One region of the Bradyrhizobium sp. USDA 4449 genome, then DNA from elsewhere that is predicted to be linked to it. Evidence: riboswitches for the same ligand, from Rfam matches in the RefSeq annotation. Region 1 holds a riboswitch; the other holds the start of a gene.

Region 1 (8,617 bases):
GGCCGCAGGAGTTTGGCTCGGCGATGAGTGCGGCCTTGAGGGGCGGTCACGCAACCCCTCCACACCGTCCTCACGGAACCGCTGGACCCATTTGGCAACGGTCTTGGGCGTCGTGTTGAACTGGAAGGCCGCGTCAGCCTGGCTCAGCCCACCCTCGACTACGCTTCGCACCATCGCCTCTCGACCTTTGGGCGTCAAAGGCGCATTCTTGTGGACGTTCATCTGGTCTCTCCTTGGAACACTGAAGCTTCGCAACCTCAGCTTCCTCGGTTCAGACCAGATGGACAACCTCTTGAGAGACCACAGCTAGAGCAACGCGACGCAGACGCCTAAGCGCCCGCCATCGCTTTTTCGATCGCCGCCAGCGCCTCGGTCGCCTTGGCGCCGTCGGGGCCACCGGCCTGGGCCATGTCGGGCCGGCCGCCGCCGCCCCTGCCGCCGAGCGCTTCGGAGGCGACGCGCACCAAATTCACGGCGTTGAAGCGCGCGGTGAGGTCGACGGTGACGCCGACCACGACACCGGCCTTGCCGTCCTCGGTGACGCCGACGATGGCGACCACGCCGGAGCCGATCTGCTTCTTGGCCTCGTCGGCGAGGCTCTTGAGATCCTTCATCTCGATGCCCTCGACCGCGCGCGCCATCAGCTTGACGCCGCCGACCTCGCGCACGCCGGAAGCCGCGCCGCCGCCGCTTGCTGCGCCGCCACCCATCGCGAGCTTCTTGCGGGCGTCGGACAGCTCGCGCTCGAGCTTCTTGCGTTCCTCCATCAGCGCGGTGATGCGCGCCGGAACGTCGTCGACCGAGGTGCGCAGCTCGCTTGCTGCGGTCTTCGCCAGCGCCATGGTCTCATTGGCATGCTTGCGGGCGTAGTTGCCGGTCAGCGCCTCGATGCGGCGCACGCCTGACGCCACCGCGCTCTCGCCGGTCAGCGTGATCAGGCCGATATCGCCGGTGCGCCGCACATGCGTGCCGCCGCAGAGCTCGACCGACCAGCCGAGCGCATTGGCGCCGCGCTCGCGCGCGGTCTTGCCCATCGAGACGACGCGAACCTCGTCGCCGTACTTCTCGCCGAACAGCGCGCGCGCGCCGGCCTCGCGAGCCTCGTCGACGCCCATCACGCGGGTCGTGACCTCGTCATTCTCCAGCACCACGTCGTTGGCGATGTCCTCGACGCGAGCAAGCTCCTCCGCCGTGATCGGCTTCGGATGCACGAAGTCGAAACGCAGCCGGTCCGGCGCCACCATCGAGCCGCGCTGGGCGATGTGATCGCCGAGCACCTGGCGCAGCGCCTCATGGATGAGATGCGTCGCCGAGTGATGCGCGCGGATCGACGAGCGCCTGGAATGATCAACCTCGAGCTGCAGCGCGGTGCCGACCTTAAGCTCGCCGCTCTCGACCGTGCCGACATGAACGAAGAAATCGCCGAGCTTCTTCTGCGTGTCGGTGACGCGGAATTTGATCCCGCTCTCGCCCGTCAGCACGCCGGTGTCGCCGACCTGGCCGCCCGACTCCGCATAGAACGGCGTCTGGTTGAGCACGATCGCGCCGGTGTCGCCGGCCTTGAGGTGGGCGACTTCCTTGCCGTCCCTGACCAGCGCCGAGACCACGCCTTCAGCGCTCTCGGTCTCGTAGCCCAAAAATTCCGTCGCCCCGAGCTTCTCGCGCAGCGGAAACCAGATCGCCTCGCTCGCCGCCTCGCCCGATCCCTTCCAGGACTCGCGCGCCTTGGCCTTCTGCCGCTCCATCGCGTCGGTGAACGCAGACTGGTCGACGCCAATGCCGCGCGACTTCAGCGCGTCCTGCGTCAGGTCCAGCGGGAAGCCGTAGGTGTCGTACAGCGTGAAGGCGACATCGCCGTCGAACATGTCGCCCTTCTTCAACGACGCGCTCTTCTCGTCGAGGATGGCAAGGCCCCGCGACAGCGTCTTGCGGAAGCGGGTCTCTTCCAGCCGCAGCGTTTCCTCGATCAGGTTTTCCGCGCGCATCAGATCAGGATAGGCCTGGCCCATCTCGCGGACCAGCGCCCAGACCAGCCGATGCATCAGCGGCTCCTTGGCGCCCAGCAGCTGCGCATGGCGCATGGCGCGGCGCATGATCCGGCGCAGCACATAGCCGCGGCCCTCGTTCGAGGGCAGCACGCCATCCGCGACCAGGAAGGCCGACGAGCGCAGATGGTCGGCGATGACGCGGAACGAGGCGACGGTCTGCTCGTTCGGCCCGCTGCCGAGCGCGGACGCGGCCGCATCGATCAAATGACGGAACAGATCGGTCTCGAACACGCTGTCGACGCCCTGCATGATGCAGGCCATACGCTCGAGGCCCATACCGGTGTCGATCGAGGGACGCGGCAGATCCACGCGCTCCTCCTTCGTCACCTGTTCGTATTGCATGAACACGAGATTCCAGAATTCGAGGAAGCGGTCGCCGTCCTCCTCAGGCGAACCCGGAGGGCCGCCCCAGATGTGGTCGCCGCGGTCGATGAAGATCTCCGAGCACGGACCGCAGGGGCCGGTGTCGCCCATCGCCCAGAAATTGTCCGAGGTCGGGATGCGGATGATGCGGTCGTCGGAAAAGCCGGCGATCTTCTTCCACAGCCCGTGCGCCTCGTCGTCGGTGTGGTAGACGGTGACGAGCAGCTTGTCCTTGTCGAGCCCGAAATCCTTCGTGATCAGCTTCCAGGCCAGCTCGATCGCGCGCTCCTTGAAATAGTCGCCGAAGGAGAAATTGCCGAGCATCTCGAAGAAGGTGAGATGGCGCGCGGTGTAGCCGACATTGTCGAGGTCGTTGTGCTTGCCCCCGGCGCGCACGCATTTCTGCGACGTGGTGGCGCGCTGATAGGGCCGCTTCTCGACGCCGGTGAAGACGTTCTTGAACTGCACCATGCCGGCATTGGTGAACATCAACGTCGGATCGTTGCGCGGCACCAATGGCGAGGACGACACGATCTCGTGCCCGTTCTCGGCAAAGAAGTTCAGAAAGGTCGACCTGATCTCGTTGACGCCGCTCATGTTCATCCAATCGGGTGTGCTTGGACCCGCTTATCCCTGATCCAAACCTGGCGATTTGGGCGGATATCTGCGGGCCAAAGCGCTTTTAGACAAGGCCAGCTTCCCTGTCCAGAAACTGTGCAAAGAGATCAGTGGGTTGCCGCAGGCGCGTAATCCCCTTTGGAAAGCCGCAAAGCGCGCGTTGACAGGCTTGGCCGGCCTGTGGTCTGTACCCATTTGTATCGTACGGCCACGTCGGGAGAGACCGGCTTCACTGCCGGCGCCGAAGGAGCAACCGCCCCGGAAACTCTCAGGCAAAAGGACCGCGTGGCTTTGACGACATCTGGAAAGAGGCGCTGGCGGGCTTAAGGCCTGGATAGCGTCCGCCGACGGGATAATACTCTCAGGCACAGCGACAGATGGGGCTTCGACCGGTGTCCCAGGGGAATCGTCCCCGGGGAACCGCCGAGGGCCCCCGTGATGCTTGCGTCGGACGACAAGAACTCCCTGAAACGTACACCCCTTTACGACCTGCACGTGTCGCTCGGCGGCAAGATGGTGCCGTTCGCGGGCTACGACATGCCCGTGCAGTACCCGGCGGGCGTGCTGAAGGAGCACCTTCAGACCCGCTCGTCCGCGGGCCTGTTCGACGTCTCCCATATGGGGCAGATCGCGCTTCGGCCGAAATCCGGCAGGATCGAGGACGCCGCTCGCGCGCTGGAGCGGCTGGTGCCGCAGGACATCGTGGCGATCGCGCCGGGACGGCAGCGCTACGCCCAGTTCACCAATGACGACGGCGGCATTCTCGACGATCTGATGGTCGCGAATTTCGGCGATCACCTGTTCCTGGTGGTCAATGCTGCCTGCAAGGCCGAGAACGAGGCGCATCTGCGCGCGAACCTGTCGGAGACCTGCATCATCGATTCGCTTGCCGACCGCGCGCTGATCGCGTTGCAAGGCCCGAAAGCCGAGTCAGCGCTGGCGAGATTATGTGCAGCAGCGCCCACCATGAACTTCATGGATGCCGGCCCGCATGAGGTTGCCGGCCTCGGCTGTTTCGTCTCGCGCTCGGGCTATACCGGCGAGGACGGGTTCGAGATTTCGGTGCCCGCGGCCGACGCCGAACGTCTCGCCAAGACGCTGCTCGAAAACCCCGACGTGATGCCGATCGGCTTGGGTGCCCGCGACAGCCTGCGGCTGGAAGCCGGGCTCTGCCTCTACGGCCACGATATCGACACCGAAACCACGCCGGTCGAAGCCGCGCTGGAATGGTCGGTACAGAAAAGCCGCCGCACCGGTGGCGCCCGCGCCGGCGGGTTTCCCGGCGCTGAAAAGATTCTCGCGCATTTCAATCACGGCGCATCCCGCCGCCGTGTCGGCCTGCGTGCCGAAGGCCGCGCACCGGTGCGCGAGGGCGCGCTGCTGTTTGCCGGGAACGAAGGCGGCCAGGCCATTGGAAGGGTCACCTCGGGCGGCTTCGGCCCGAGCCTGAATGCGCCCGTGGCGATGGGCTACGCGCCCACCGCTTTGAGCGCGCTCGACACGAAACTCTTTGCGGAAGTGCGTGGGCAGCGTCTGCCGCTCATCGTCGCCGCCATGCCCTTCGTGAAAAACACCTACAAACGCTGAGGACAAGACAATGACCACGACGCTGTACACTTCCGACCATGAATGGCTCGCGATCGACGGCGATGTCGCAACCGTCGGGATCACCGATTACGCGCAGTCCCAGCTCGGCGACGTCGTGTTCGTCGAATTGCCCAAGGTCGGCCGCACCCTGAAGAAGGCCGAAGCCGCCGCCGTGGTGGAATCGGTGAAAGCCGCCTCCGACGTCTACGCGCCCATCTCCGGCGAGGTGCTCGAGACCAACGAGGCGCTCGCCGCCGAGCCCGCGCTGGTGAACTCGGACGCGCAAGCCGCGGCCTGGTTCTTCAAGATTAAAATCGCCGACAAGAGCGAGCTTGGCGGGCTCATGGATGAAGCCGCCTACAAGGCCCACACGGCGTGAGGATATGAGTCGAACCGTCTCAACATACTCACTGTCATCGTCCGCGAAGGCGGACGATCCGGTACGCCGCGGCCCATCGGCTCTGGCCGAAGCGCCTGCGCTTACTGGATGCCCCGCCTTCGCGGGGCATGACAGCAACTCCTGAAACGAGGACCCATGATGACCGCGCACCGCAAATCCAACGGCGAGACCACCCCTTTCGTTCGCCGCCACATCGGCCCGTCGGCGCGCGATGTCACCGCAATGCTCGAGACTGTCGGCACGAAAAGCGTCGAGGCGCTGATGGCGGAAACGCTGCCGGCCTCGATCCGGCAGGCCGCTCCGCTCGATCTCGGCAAGCCCCTCGGCGAGACGGAGGCGATCGCGCATATGGCTGAGCTCGCTCGTCAAAACCAGGTCTTCACCTCGCTGATCGGCCAGGGCTATTCAGGAACGATCCTGCCCGCGGTGATCCAGCGCAACATTCTGGAGAACCCGGCCTGGTACACGGCCTACACGCCCTACCAGCCCGAAATCAGCCAGGGCCGGCTCGAAGCGCTGTTCAACTTCCAGACCATGATCTGCGACCTCACCGGGCTCGATGTCGCCAACGCCTCGCTGCTCGATGAGGCAACCGCCGCGGCCGAAGCCATGGCACTGGCGGAGCGGCACTCGAAGGTCGAAGCAAAGGCCTTCTTCGTCGACAAGGACGTGCATCCGCAGACCCTGGCCGTGATGCGCACGCGCGCCGAACCGCTCGGCTGGAATCTGGTGGTCGGCGATCCGCTCACCGATCTCGACAAGGCAGACGTGCTCGGCGCGCTGCTGCAATATCCGGGAAGTTCGGGCGTGGTGCGCGACCTCAGGCCTGCGGTCGCAGCGCTGAAAGCGAAGGGCGCGCTTGCGATCGTTGCCGCCGATCTCCTGGCCCTGACGCTGCTCGCCTCGCCCGGCGAACTCGGCGCCGACATTGCCATCGGCTCGGCGCAGCGTTTTGGCGTGCCGATGGGTTATGGCGGCCCGCACGCGGCCTATATGGCGGTGCGCGATGCGCTGAAGCGCTCGCTGCCCGGCCGCATCGTCGGCCTTTCCGTCGATTCACGCGGGATGCCTGCCTATCGCCTGGCTCTGCAGACCCGCGAGCAGCACATCCGCCGCGAGAAGGCGACCTCCAACATCTGCACCGCGCAGGTGCTGCTCGCCGTGATCGCCGCAATGTACGCGGTCTATCACGGTCCCGAGGGGCTCGCGCAGATCGCACGCAACGTGCATCGCCGCACCGCCGTGCTCGCGAGCGGCCTGCGCAAGCTCGGCTTCGCACCGCAGTCCGAGAGCTTCTTCGACACGCTCAGCGTCGATGCCGGCACAGGGCGCGCCGAGATCATCGCGCGCGCGGCGGCCGAGAAGATCAATCTCGGCGTCGGTGAGACCGGCTTGCGCATCGCGCTCGACGAGACCACCACGGCTGCGACCGTGGAAGCGGTCTGGCGTGCCTTCGGCGGCCAATTGTCCTACGCGGAGATCGATGCCACGACGCACGAGGCGCTGCCGGACACGCTGAAGCGTACGACCTCTTTCCTCACCCATCCGGTGTTCCACGCGCATCGCTCGGAAACCGAGATGCTGCGCTATATGCGCAAGCTCAGCGATCGCGACCTCGCGCTCGACCGCGCGATGATTCCGCTCGGCTCCTGCACGATGAAGCTGAACGCGACGACTGAAATGATGCCGCTGACCTGGCCGGAATTCGGCAGCCTGCACCCGTTCGCCCCGCGCGAGCAGGCCAACGGCTATCACGCGCTGTTCGCGCAGCTTGAAAAATGGCTCTGCGACATCACCGGCTATGACGCCATCTCACTGCAGCCGAACTCGGGCGCGCAAGGCGAATATGCCGGACTTCTGGCTATCCGGGGTTATCATGCCGCGCGCGGAGAGAGTCACCGCAAGATCTGCCTGATCCCCTCCTCCGCTCACGGCACTAACCCGGCCTCGGCCGCGATGGTCGGCATGGACGTGGTGCTTGTGTCTTGCGAGAAGAACGGCGACGTCGATGTCAACGATCTCCGTGCGAAGGCCGAGAAGCATTCGAACGATCTCGCGGCGGTGATGATCACTTATCCCTCGACCCATGGCGTGTTCGAGGAGCATATCAAGGAGATCTGCGACATCGTCCACGGCCATGGCGGCCAGGTGTATCTCGACGGCGCCAACCTGAATGCGCAGGTCGGCCTTAGCAGGCCCGGCGATTACGGCGCCGATGTCAGCCATCTCAATCTGCACAAGACCTTCTGCATTCCGCATGGCGGCGGCGGCCCCGGCATGGGCCCGATCGGCGTGAAGGCGCATCTTGCGCCGTTCCTCCCCGGTCACCCCGCGACGAAGGCGGATGCTCCAGTCGGCCCGGTCTCGGCCGCGCCGTTCGGCTCGGCTTCGATCCTCACCATCTCCTACATCTACATCCTGATGATGGGCGGCGAAGGTCTGAAGCGCGCGACCGAGATCGCGATCCTCAATGCCAACTACATCGCGGCGCGCCTCGATGCGCACTTCCCGGTGCTCTACAGGAACACGAGGGGCCGCGTCGCGCATGAGTGCATCATCGATCCTCGTCCTCTGAAGGCAACGTCAGGCGTCACCGTCGACGACATCGCAAAGCGCCTGATCGATTACGGCTTCCATGCGCCGACCATGAGCTTCCCGGTGCCGGGCACGCTGATGATCGAGCCGACGGAGTCGGAATCCAAGGCCGAGCTGGATCGATTTTGCGATGCCATGATCGCGATCCGGAAGGAGATTGCCGAGGTCGAGGCCGGTCGCTTCAAGATCGAGGCATCGCCGCTTCGCCACGCCCCACACACCGTGCACGACATCGCCGATGACGATTGGAAGCGTGCCTACGCCCGCAGCGAAGGCTGCTTCCCCGCGGGCGTCTCGCGCACCGACAAATATTGGTGCCCGGTGGGGCGCGTCGACAATGTCTACGGCGATCGTAATCTGGTGTGCTCCTGCCCGCCGGTGAGCGATTACGCGGAGGCGGCGGAGTAGGACGCGACGGTGGTTTCGTAGGGCGGGCAAAGCGAAGCGTGCCCACAACCTTTGCATCCGGTGTGAAAGATGGTGGGCACGGCGCTTGCGCGCCTTTGCCCAGCTGTGGCGCCGAGCGCGCCTCTAAGGCGCAACCAACAATCGGCTTTTGCGATCCCATCGCCAGAGCCGCTCGCTGGTCAACTCGGTCCCGCCCCACCAGCGCTTGATCCGGTTGTGACGCCACATATCGTCTTTGCGCGCTACAAGTGAACGCCCAAGCTCAGTCAGCGTGACCTCCACTCGCTCCTGCCGAAGTAGCGATCCTCATTGTCGAACGATGGATCGCCCAACAGGACCGGCGGGACCGAATGTCCCCCCAGTTCGATCAGGGCATCTTGCGCGTCGGATCCGTCGAATACATCGCGAAGCCACCTCGCCTCGGAGATGCGCCCCGGGTCGGTGTACCCTTGGTCCACAAAATCCAGCAGGTCCATTTCGCTGGCACCCAGGCCCGTCACGCTGTCCGGAAGCTCTTCAAGCACCGCAATGAGCGCCGATCGAAGTCTCGGCAGGATCGTCAGATCCGTCATCAGCAAATCGAAACAGGGCTCTGGGG
Region 2 (8,617 bases), 3.4 Mb from region 1:
GACGCAAAGGGGCGCAGTTATATCGACGGCTTTGCTGGCCTCTACTGTGTAAACATTGGCTACGGTCGCACCGAAGTGGCCGAAGCCATTGCACGTCAAGCCTACAGCTTAGCATACTACCACACTTATGCAGCGCACACGACCGAAGAGCTGGCCACGCTGTCGGACCGACTCGTGCGCACGGCTCCAGGCAAGGCAAGCAAAGTGTTCTACGGGCTCTCTGGATCGGATGCCAACGAGACACAAGCAAAGCTCGTCTGGTACTACAACAATCTGCGCGGCCAGCCAAAGAAGAAGAAGATCATTTCGCGCGAGCGCGGGTATCATGGTTGCTCGGTATTCTCCGGTTCAATGACCGGCATGTCATTCTATCACGATTACATGGACCTGCCTTTCGCAGGCGTTCTCCATACAGGCACGCCACATCACTATTGGGGCGCCGAACCGGGTGAGACGGAAGAAGACTTTTCTCGCCGGCGAGCGGCCGAGCTCGAGCAGTTAATCGTGCGCGAAGGGCCAGAAACGGTTGGTGCTTTCATTGCCGAGCCGGTGCTCGGGACCGGTGGCATCACGCCGCCGCCCGCGGGTTACTGGCGTGAAATCCAGGCGGTGCTGAGGCGGTACGAGGTCCTTTTGATTGCCGATGAGGTCATCTGTGGATTTGGTCGAACTGGCGCGGACTTCGGGAGCACCCTGTACGGGATCGAACCAGATCTTGTCACAGTCGCAAAAGGGCTGACATCCGGGTACATGCCACTCTCGGGAGCTATCGTCGGCGAGAGAGTTTACAACGTTATGGAGGAAGCCGCCGATCGCGTCGGAGCGTTCTCCCATGGCTATACTTACTCCGGACACCCCATCGCAGCAGCGGCCGCCAATGCCGTGCTCGACATCGTCGAGAAGGAGCGACTAAGCGATCGCGCCCGAACTGTCGGCGCTCACTTTCAAAAGCGGCTCAAGGAGCGGTTTGCGCAGCTGGAAATCGTCGGGGAGGTTCGAGGCGTTGGCCTTCTAGGCGCAATCGAGTATGTCGCGGATCGGCAGACAAAACAGAGGTTTGATCCGGCGCTGAAAGTTGGTGCCCGCATCTCAAAGGCGGCTCGCGATCGGGGGCTTATTGCACGAGCGATGCCGCATGGAGACATTCTTGGCTTCGCGCCGCCTCTCGTGGTTTCCGAGGCTGAGATCGACGAAATCGTTGAGCTTGCCTATCAAGCAACCAGACAGGTGATGGACGAGCTGGCAAATAAGTAGACAGTTCGTGAGCGCGGATGGCTTTTATGCTGGGTCAACGATCCGGGATCGACAACGGTCTCCCTCGATGAAGGGAACCCAAGCCTGGGGACTTCAAGGGATGTCTCAGACTCGCTGTGCTGTTCCTTACCGCAAGATCAACAGATCAAGCCCAATCGATCTGCTGAGCCTCTCACTAGGAACGAGCATTCTCGCTTGGAGCAGTGCTGGCACTTCTCATTTGGCTGTTCGAGGAATGATCGCCTCAAATTGGCAGAGGCTATGTTTTACGTTCGATTCCGGTTATAGTCACCGAGAAAGGACTCGTTGGCGGTACGGTCGGATACATCGTCCTTCCACCGAACGGAGCCAAATGGGCGCTCTAGCATACGCCGGATACGCGCGGGTTCTGGACCCACGTGAAAGGACGCAGCTTGTCGATCTAGCGCGCGTTCTGAATGCGTCGAGCGATTGCGTTGACGCAGATAATCAAGCCACGTGGGGCAATGGTAGCGTTCTGTCCACAGTTCAGGATCAGCGATATCGCGAGCGATCGACCAGCCATACGCGCCATTCCGCTTTCGGAACAGCTGCACATCTTGCATGACGTTATGAAAGGCCCGCGCATTCTCTTGTGCCACGCGGTATTCGATTTCAATCACAACGGGTCCGCTGCGATGGGTGAGCGTTAGCCGAACCTCAGGATGCGCAAGCGCTTCAGCATCCTCGCTTCGCGGGTTTATGCGAGGCATACGGAGCCAAAGCCCCAATAGTGGAGAAATTAACATCAGCACTGCTGATATCAAAAGCGCTGTGTCGACACCTGCGGCATCGGTCAAATGACCCCAGCCCCAGCTACCGACAGCAATGCCTCCTGAGCTTGCTGCTTGGTAGGCTGCAAGCGAGCGTCCTGCGACCCAGCGCGGGGCCGACAGCTGCACGCCAATGTTGAAGAGGGCCCAGGAGATCATCCACACGGCACCGGCAAGGACAAGAGCGGCCGATGTGAGAACCAGCTCGTGGCTCAACGCCACGGCGAGAAGCGCCCCACTCATGGACAGTGCGCAGGCGCGAATTGCGGCTTCACCGCTCAAGCGCTTTCGTACTTCAGGTACATATAGCGCTCCAATTACCGCGCCAAGTCCGAACGCGCTGAGAGCTATCCCATAGATCCGTGCACCACCTCCAAGGAGATCACGGGCGACCAGCGGCATTAGCGCGATGATGGCGCCTCCGATCACGCCGGTGATCATGGAACGAATCAGCACGATTTTGATCGGGGGCGAGTTAGCGATGTAGCGGAGCCCCGAAACGATGGCGCGGTTTAGTTTTTCTGGCGGAAGATATGACGGTTCGGAAATTCGCTTCCACAAGAACAGCGCAAGAAGTAAGGGTAGATATAGCAATGCATTTAGGGCAAACGAAGCGACTGCGCCGGCTGCCGCTACCACTATCCCGCCGATCGCCGGTCCCACGCTGCGCGCGATGTTATAGCTAATGCTGTTCAGCGCGACCGCAGCTGGGAGTGCTTCCGCCGGCACTTGCTCGCTAACTGAGGATTGCCAGGCAGGATCCATCAGAGCCACGCCGCTGCCGATTACAAAACACAGGATTAGCAACGAGTCTGGCGTGACCATCCCTAGCCAGGTAAGTGCCGTCAGCGCGGTCGCACCAGCTAGCGACATGCTGAGCGCGAAAAGCATCACGATCCGCCGGTCATACATATCCGCAATTGCGCCTGCGGGCATCGAAATCAGCATGACCGGTAGCAAAAATGCTGTCTGCACAAGCGCAACTTTGTCCGCCGACGTTGTCATCTGCGTCATCGCCCACGCTGCGCCGACGCTCCGGATCAGCGCGCCCAGGTTCGTAAGGAGGCTCGCAAGCCAGATACGCCGAAAGGTGAGGTGGCGGAAGGGCGCTGTGATACCTTCAGTGCTAATTGGTCGAGGCTTGAGAGGAGTCATCTAGCTTGCTGCCCTACCCCGGATGGTGCGACGAATGAGGACAAAGAGGGGCTGATGGCAAACGGGAAGTCCGCCGTCATTCGACTTGCGCTGCTTAGATGCAAGAGAGACCTCAAAATAGTCAGGTTCGCGCCAAGGGTTCCGCCTCGCACGATCCCGACCTGACGAGTAAACTTTGCTCTTGCCCTGCAAGTGCGCGCTTTCTCGACACGGCTCATTCCGTAGTCACTCCCTGCAAGATGCCACCAGCAAAGGCCAGATGCCACTCAACTGACCCAGAGGCCTTATCCTTTCGCCGCTTGTATTGATTCAAAAAGTTGATTTCCTCGTGACAGGTGCCGCCGAGCGAGCCGCGGCGGCCTTGCCCAACTGAAAGCCGATCTTCTCAGATCTGTCCAATGGCCAGAAGCGACGTGAACGCATATAGGTGAGGCCATACTCTGAAGCGCTCTGAATATTTAAATCGCGCGTAGCCGCTTAGAGCACAAAATCGAAGGAAACTTGCAGCGTTTTACTCGCACTGCGCGACGAAAAAGGGCGCTAGCGATGCGTACTGGCCAAGCCGACATCTCTCGTTGGTGAGCGTTTGCAAGTTCATCGGACTGAGTCATCCAGCTCGCTCGCGCCACGAAGCGCCCACAATGAGCGGTTGGTGTTGGTAGCCTGGAGGTGACGCCACTCAGTTCAAAGTTATGCGCGCCAATGCGCGAAGACCTGCGCTCGTTTCATAATGGGTACCGCGACGCCTTGCACGGCTTGGTGATGGAGCAGGTAGGCGGGGTCCATTGGTGAGACACTCAATCCTCAGACGGTGCCTCAATTGGAATAGCAAATCCGGCTTTTACCCGGTCCATGACCACCATGGTCTTGAAGCCCTTGATATCGGGGTTCTCACGGAAAAATCGCCGCGTGAACTGCTCATAATCGTCCATGGTGCGTGCGGTTATGTATAGGACAAAGTCAGCATCGCCTGTGACGTAAAACCCATTGACGACTTCAGCGGATGATTTGATCGCCTTTTTGAACCTGTCGATTATGTCCGAGCGTTCCCGCTCCAATGTCACCAGCACGAGCATCTGAATAGGTCTTCCGACCGCCTTGGCCGAAACGATCGAAACGTCCGCCTCGATAATGCCGTCCGACCGAAGCCTCTTTAGCCTGCGTTGACAGGCGGTAGCGGAAAGCCCGGCCAGTTCGCCAATCGTCTCGGATGTGAGACGGTTATTTTTTTGCACGATCTCCAGGATGTGAGCGTCGATTCGGTCGTACCTCATAACAGGCTCCAGGCTAAAGAGGAAATTCTGCAAGAGATCGTGTGTTTCCGCAGAAAAAAATCTCAGATCCGTCAAATGTCGTCGAAAAACACTCTTTGTGACATCAGTATCGTCGATCTAACGGCAATTACAAGAAATATGCTGCAGGGCTTGCAAAATGCCCTTCGAAAGGGCCTTCGTCCCGTAATGCAAACTTCTCTAAGAAGAGCGTCAGCTGAGCGCACAGCAGTTGGTGTCGCTCCGCAGCAGTTGGGGCTTCGACGAGGACTTGAGCTTGGGGATGCATCGATGCATCTCGGCGTCTCGGGAGGAGGTGTCGTTGGATCGGGTTGGTTTTACGCTCGGGTGAGCTGCGCGGAACGGCTTTGGTACCCTGAATTCGCTCCGCACAAAGCTGCGTCCCGTCCTTAAATGCCACGGCACTTCGCGGTGTGTACTGCGTGCGCCCTGCTAAGAAACGACGTCTTTCATGCGGCCCCATCTGGTCGGCGTCAATTCGGGAGCGGTCGCAACAACTGCGTCATAGGAAGGCTTTCGGAAGCAACGTGCCAAGTGGTCACAGGGCTTACCTAGACAATAAATTGCGGGAACCGAGTTGCCCGGCACTGAGGGGCGCATCACCTTTCGAAGGCGACTGCAAATTCGCTTCGGCTCTGTCACAACCGACGTGCTCCCGCCCCGATATCGGCGGGAGTATGGACTAGGATCCACTGAACAGGATCAGGGCAGCGATGCGCTCAGCCGAGTGTTGCTGCGGTCTGTCATAATGACATCAGCGATCATTTCAGCTGTAACAGCGGATAATGTCCAGCCGAGATGGCCATGGCCAGTATTGTAGAAAACATTCGGGCGTTTGCCTCGGCCAACCCTCGGCATCATGCTAGGTGTCATAGGACGCAAGCCCGCCCATGGCACCACCTGCGCGGTGGACACATCCGGAAACGATCGCTCTACCCATCCTATCAGGGGCTTAATTCGATCCCAGCGGATATCGCGGTTTTCGCCATTAAACTCGGCGGTCCCCGCGACCCGGAAGCGATCTTCTCCTAACCGGCTGGTCACGATCTTGGTGGCCTCGTCCAGCAGGCTGACACGAGGCGCGGCCTTTTGGCTCGTCTCGTCTCCCAGCTCTACCGTGATCGAGTACCCCTTCACGGGATAAATGTTGATGTTGTCCCCCAGCATTGAAGCAATGCGGCGGCTGCCGACCCCTGCGCAAACCACTACGCGTTCGGCATTGAGTTCTTCCTTCGACGAACCTGGTTTCCAGTGTACGACCACACCGTCTCGGTCGGACCGCATGCCGCAGATCTCCGCATCAAAGACGAAGCGTACGCCCCCTCGCTCGCAAGCCGCAGCGAGGCCGCGCGTAAACTTGTGAATGTCGCCGGTTGAGTCAGACGGGGTAAAGAAGCCGCCATAATACTGATCGCGCAGAGCTGGCTCTATTGCAAGCATTTCAGAGGGCGTCACGGGACGGCGATCCAATCCGCCCTTGAGCAGCAACTGATTCACGCGAGAGGCCGCATCGAACTCGAGCTTGCTCGAATAAACGTGCAAAATTCCTCGCCGCTCCAAGTCGAAATCGATGCTCTCCCGATCGGCTAGCTCAAAAAGATGCTCGCGAGCGGCTATCGCTAGCTTCGTCGTTTCGATCGTATTTTGGCGATAGTTTCGAATCTGGCTTACGAACTCTGCCAGCCAAGTATATTTGTGAAAACTGGGCCTTGGGTTCAGCAACAATGGTGCGTCTTTGCGCAGCATCCACCTCAAGCCTCTTACGATCGTTGCGACGTTATTCCAGACCTCGGCATTGCTTGCCGATAATTGGCCCCCGTTCGCAAACGAAGTGTCCATCGCCGGATAGCGCTGGCGATCCAAGACTGTAACCGAATAGCCGCGGCGGGCCAGGGCATAGGCAGTTGTAACTCCGGTGATACCGGATCCAATAATGACGACCGTGCTCATCGTGTGCTCCAGGACAGGGTTGAACGAACGGTGAAATGGCTTTCGCCCTCCCTCCGTCCCCAAATCTGTCCGTGCACCTGAGAGCTTTATCCGCAATCCACGTGGATCGCGGTCCCCTTCGGTGGGTGCTGACTGGCACCTCTCTCCAGATCGTCCTCGGTGTGCGGTCCTGGGCCTGAGAGTTTCCTTGGGGGGTTGCTCCGTCGGCGGTGATAGGCCTTTGCAGGCTTATCGCGCTCTCCCGCACACCATCATCAGACATGATAACACTCTCAGACGTACTCACGACCTGTCAAGCCGCGATGAGTCGTCGGACCAAAAAATCGGCGGCGTAAGCGACGGCTTGATGTTTTGCCCTAGCTCCCCCACCCAGATTAGCAGGTGGTTTCTTGCCGAGTACTATGCTGATCTCGCTTTTGATCATTGCATTGCTCGATGCCCAGTGGTTTCCGGCGAGCTATCCCCGGCTAGCGCAGAAATTCTGCGAGATCATCTAAAGAACGCACAATGTTGGCGCGGCGACGCTCTAATAAGTATGCGGTGGGTGTATGAACCTAGAAAGCTGTCGCTGGCATGCATCTCTTTCGAAGTCGAGCCAAAATGGAGGCTTGCACGCCTGACGCGGTTGCCCTGCTCGATGAGCGGCTCTTCAAACCGCTTGCGTCGACGTCTCTGGCCCATGACGGCAAGATTCGCCCGTGTTCGTCGCGCGGGCAGGTTAAGTTCGCTGCTGGTCCGGCGATCCGCTGCCGCCACTATCAATCCGCGCGAGTCCAGGTCGCTGCTTCACCAGGCAGGCCAGCGGACAAGGGGACTCAGAGCGCGAGCAGCGCCGTTGTGGCTCTGTCCCAGTTGATCGCCTCCCGCGCGCCCGCTCTCGCCGTGCAAGCTCGGATTTTGGTTCAAAGAGCATGGTGGTTTCCGAGAAGTCCGAAAAGACGACCGCGCCAAGTTGAAGATAGACCTCTCACGCTCTCGATCTGCTTTGAACTCGGCGGAGGACCTCGATGAGGCACGCCGTCTTTGTCTTCTGCGTCAATCAAGAAAAGGACCCGGTCGCTGGGCACGTTCTCGACGCTCTCAAAACCGCATGCGCTCCTGTTACAACGAGTTTCGAACTCGATGGGCACTCGGTGCTCGAAGTTGCTGGCTTGCATGACGCCAGGATTTCGATCGTGGCCACGAACGAGGTCGTAAGTAACGACTATGCGCGCTACGCGCCAATGTTTAATGATCGCTTCGGTGATGCCAACGTTATTGGCATCGTGAACTGGCACGAGGGCGCTAATGCGCCAAACGCGATCTTCTCGGTTCAAACGACGGGCGATCTGGGCACCGGGACCTTCAGCGCGGTCGATCCCCGGATTACCCGGGGGCTTCTTCTAGCGATCGAAGCCGAGCGGCTCACTTCCGGTCTTGACTCTTATCGCACTTACCTGGAAGCGACTCATTGGTCCGGCGTCAAGGCTGGTGATGCTGGTACCCGTCTCGCTGACCTGCGACCTTCGGCTGTCGATGTCGAGATCGGAAGCTCACCCGAAGATTGGGGAAATCCTATTGCAGCTCGAGTGCTGGCGCGATCGCTACTGGGAATTTTCGATCGTATTGAGGAACCGGTGCACTCCGTGCTCTGCATCGGAGGTGTTCACTTCGAGCCAAGCTTCACGAACGCGGTATTGCAGTCGCGCGATCGCCTCCCGATCGCGGCTAGTCACGTGCTACCAAACCATTGGCTCGTGTCGGATGGCTATGACCAGGAAAGTCGTTTGATCGACCTGCGAGCTTGCGTGCACTCGATTGTCGGCGGGATCCAAAGCATCGTGTACCACGATAAGCTGAAAGCGCCTTACAAAGGTGTTGCTCGCCTGCTCGCGGAAGAGCTCGGTGTTCCCATGCTTTCGCATAAAAAATTACGCGCGGCTTTCCCGAAGGATATTGTCGAATGAGCGCGCGAAGGTGGCCATCTGCTGTCGGATCGGCATCTAAATTGTCGGTCGTCCTGCGATTGACGTGTTTCTCTGGAGAAGAGCGATGAACGGTATGGGGATTGGTTCGATAAGGACCATTCAGTATGATCCGTTTCCCCGGATCGAATACGAGGACCGCGTCGAGCGCGCGCGGCGTCTGATGAAAGAGCATGCCATTGACGCGCTTTTGGCGACGTCCGAACACAAT

The links. Region 1 has a riboswitch for glycine ahead of gcvT (glycine cleavage system aminomethyltransferase GcvT). Riboswitches for the same ligand answer to the same signal wherever they lie in the genome.
Region 2: it holds a riboswitch for glycine, as region 1 does, so the genes downstream of both, ACVIIW_RS16080 (D-amino acid dehydrogenase) here and gcvT (glycine cleavage system aminomethyltransferase GcvT) in region 1, are expected to answer to the same signal.

What each region holds. Positions count from the first base shown of each region.
Region 1 covers NZ_JBSRYD010000001.1:6,856,964-6,865,580, forward strand. The annotation lists gene ACVIIW_RS32405 (IS481 family transposase) at 1-222, opposite strand, end outside; gene alaS (alanine--tRNA ligase) at 330-3,008, opposite strand; glycine riboswitch at 3,234-3,322, shown strand; gene gcvT (glycine cleavage system aminomethyltransferase GcvT) at 3,468-4,616, shown strand; gene gcvH (glycine cleavage system protein GcvH) at 4,627-4,995, shown strand; gene gcvP (aminomethyl-transferring glycine dehydrogenase) at 5,155-8,019, shown strand; gene ACVIIW_RS32430 (hypothetical protein) at 8,286-8,617, opposite strand, start outside.
Region 2 covers NZ_JBSRYD010000001.1:3,412,265-3,420,881, forward strand. The annotation lists gene ACVIIW_RS16065 (aminotransferase) at 1-1,254, shown strand, start outside; gene ACVIIW_RS16070 (MFS transporter) at 1,521-3,200, opposite strand; gene ACVIIW_RS16075 (Lrp/AsnC family transcriptional regulator) at 3,998-4,474, opposite strand; gene ACVIIW_RS16080 (D-amino acid dehydrogenase) at 5,195-6,442, opposite strand; glycine riboswitch at 6,506-6,593, opposite strand; glycine riboswitch at 6,597-6,696, opposite strand; gene ACVIIW_RS16085 (D-aminoacyl-tRNA deacylase) at 7,450-8,388, shown strand; gene ACVIIW_RS16090 (M24 family metallopeptidase) at 8,474-8,617, shown strand, end outside.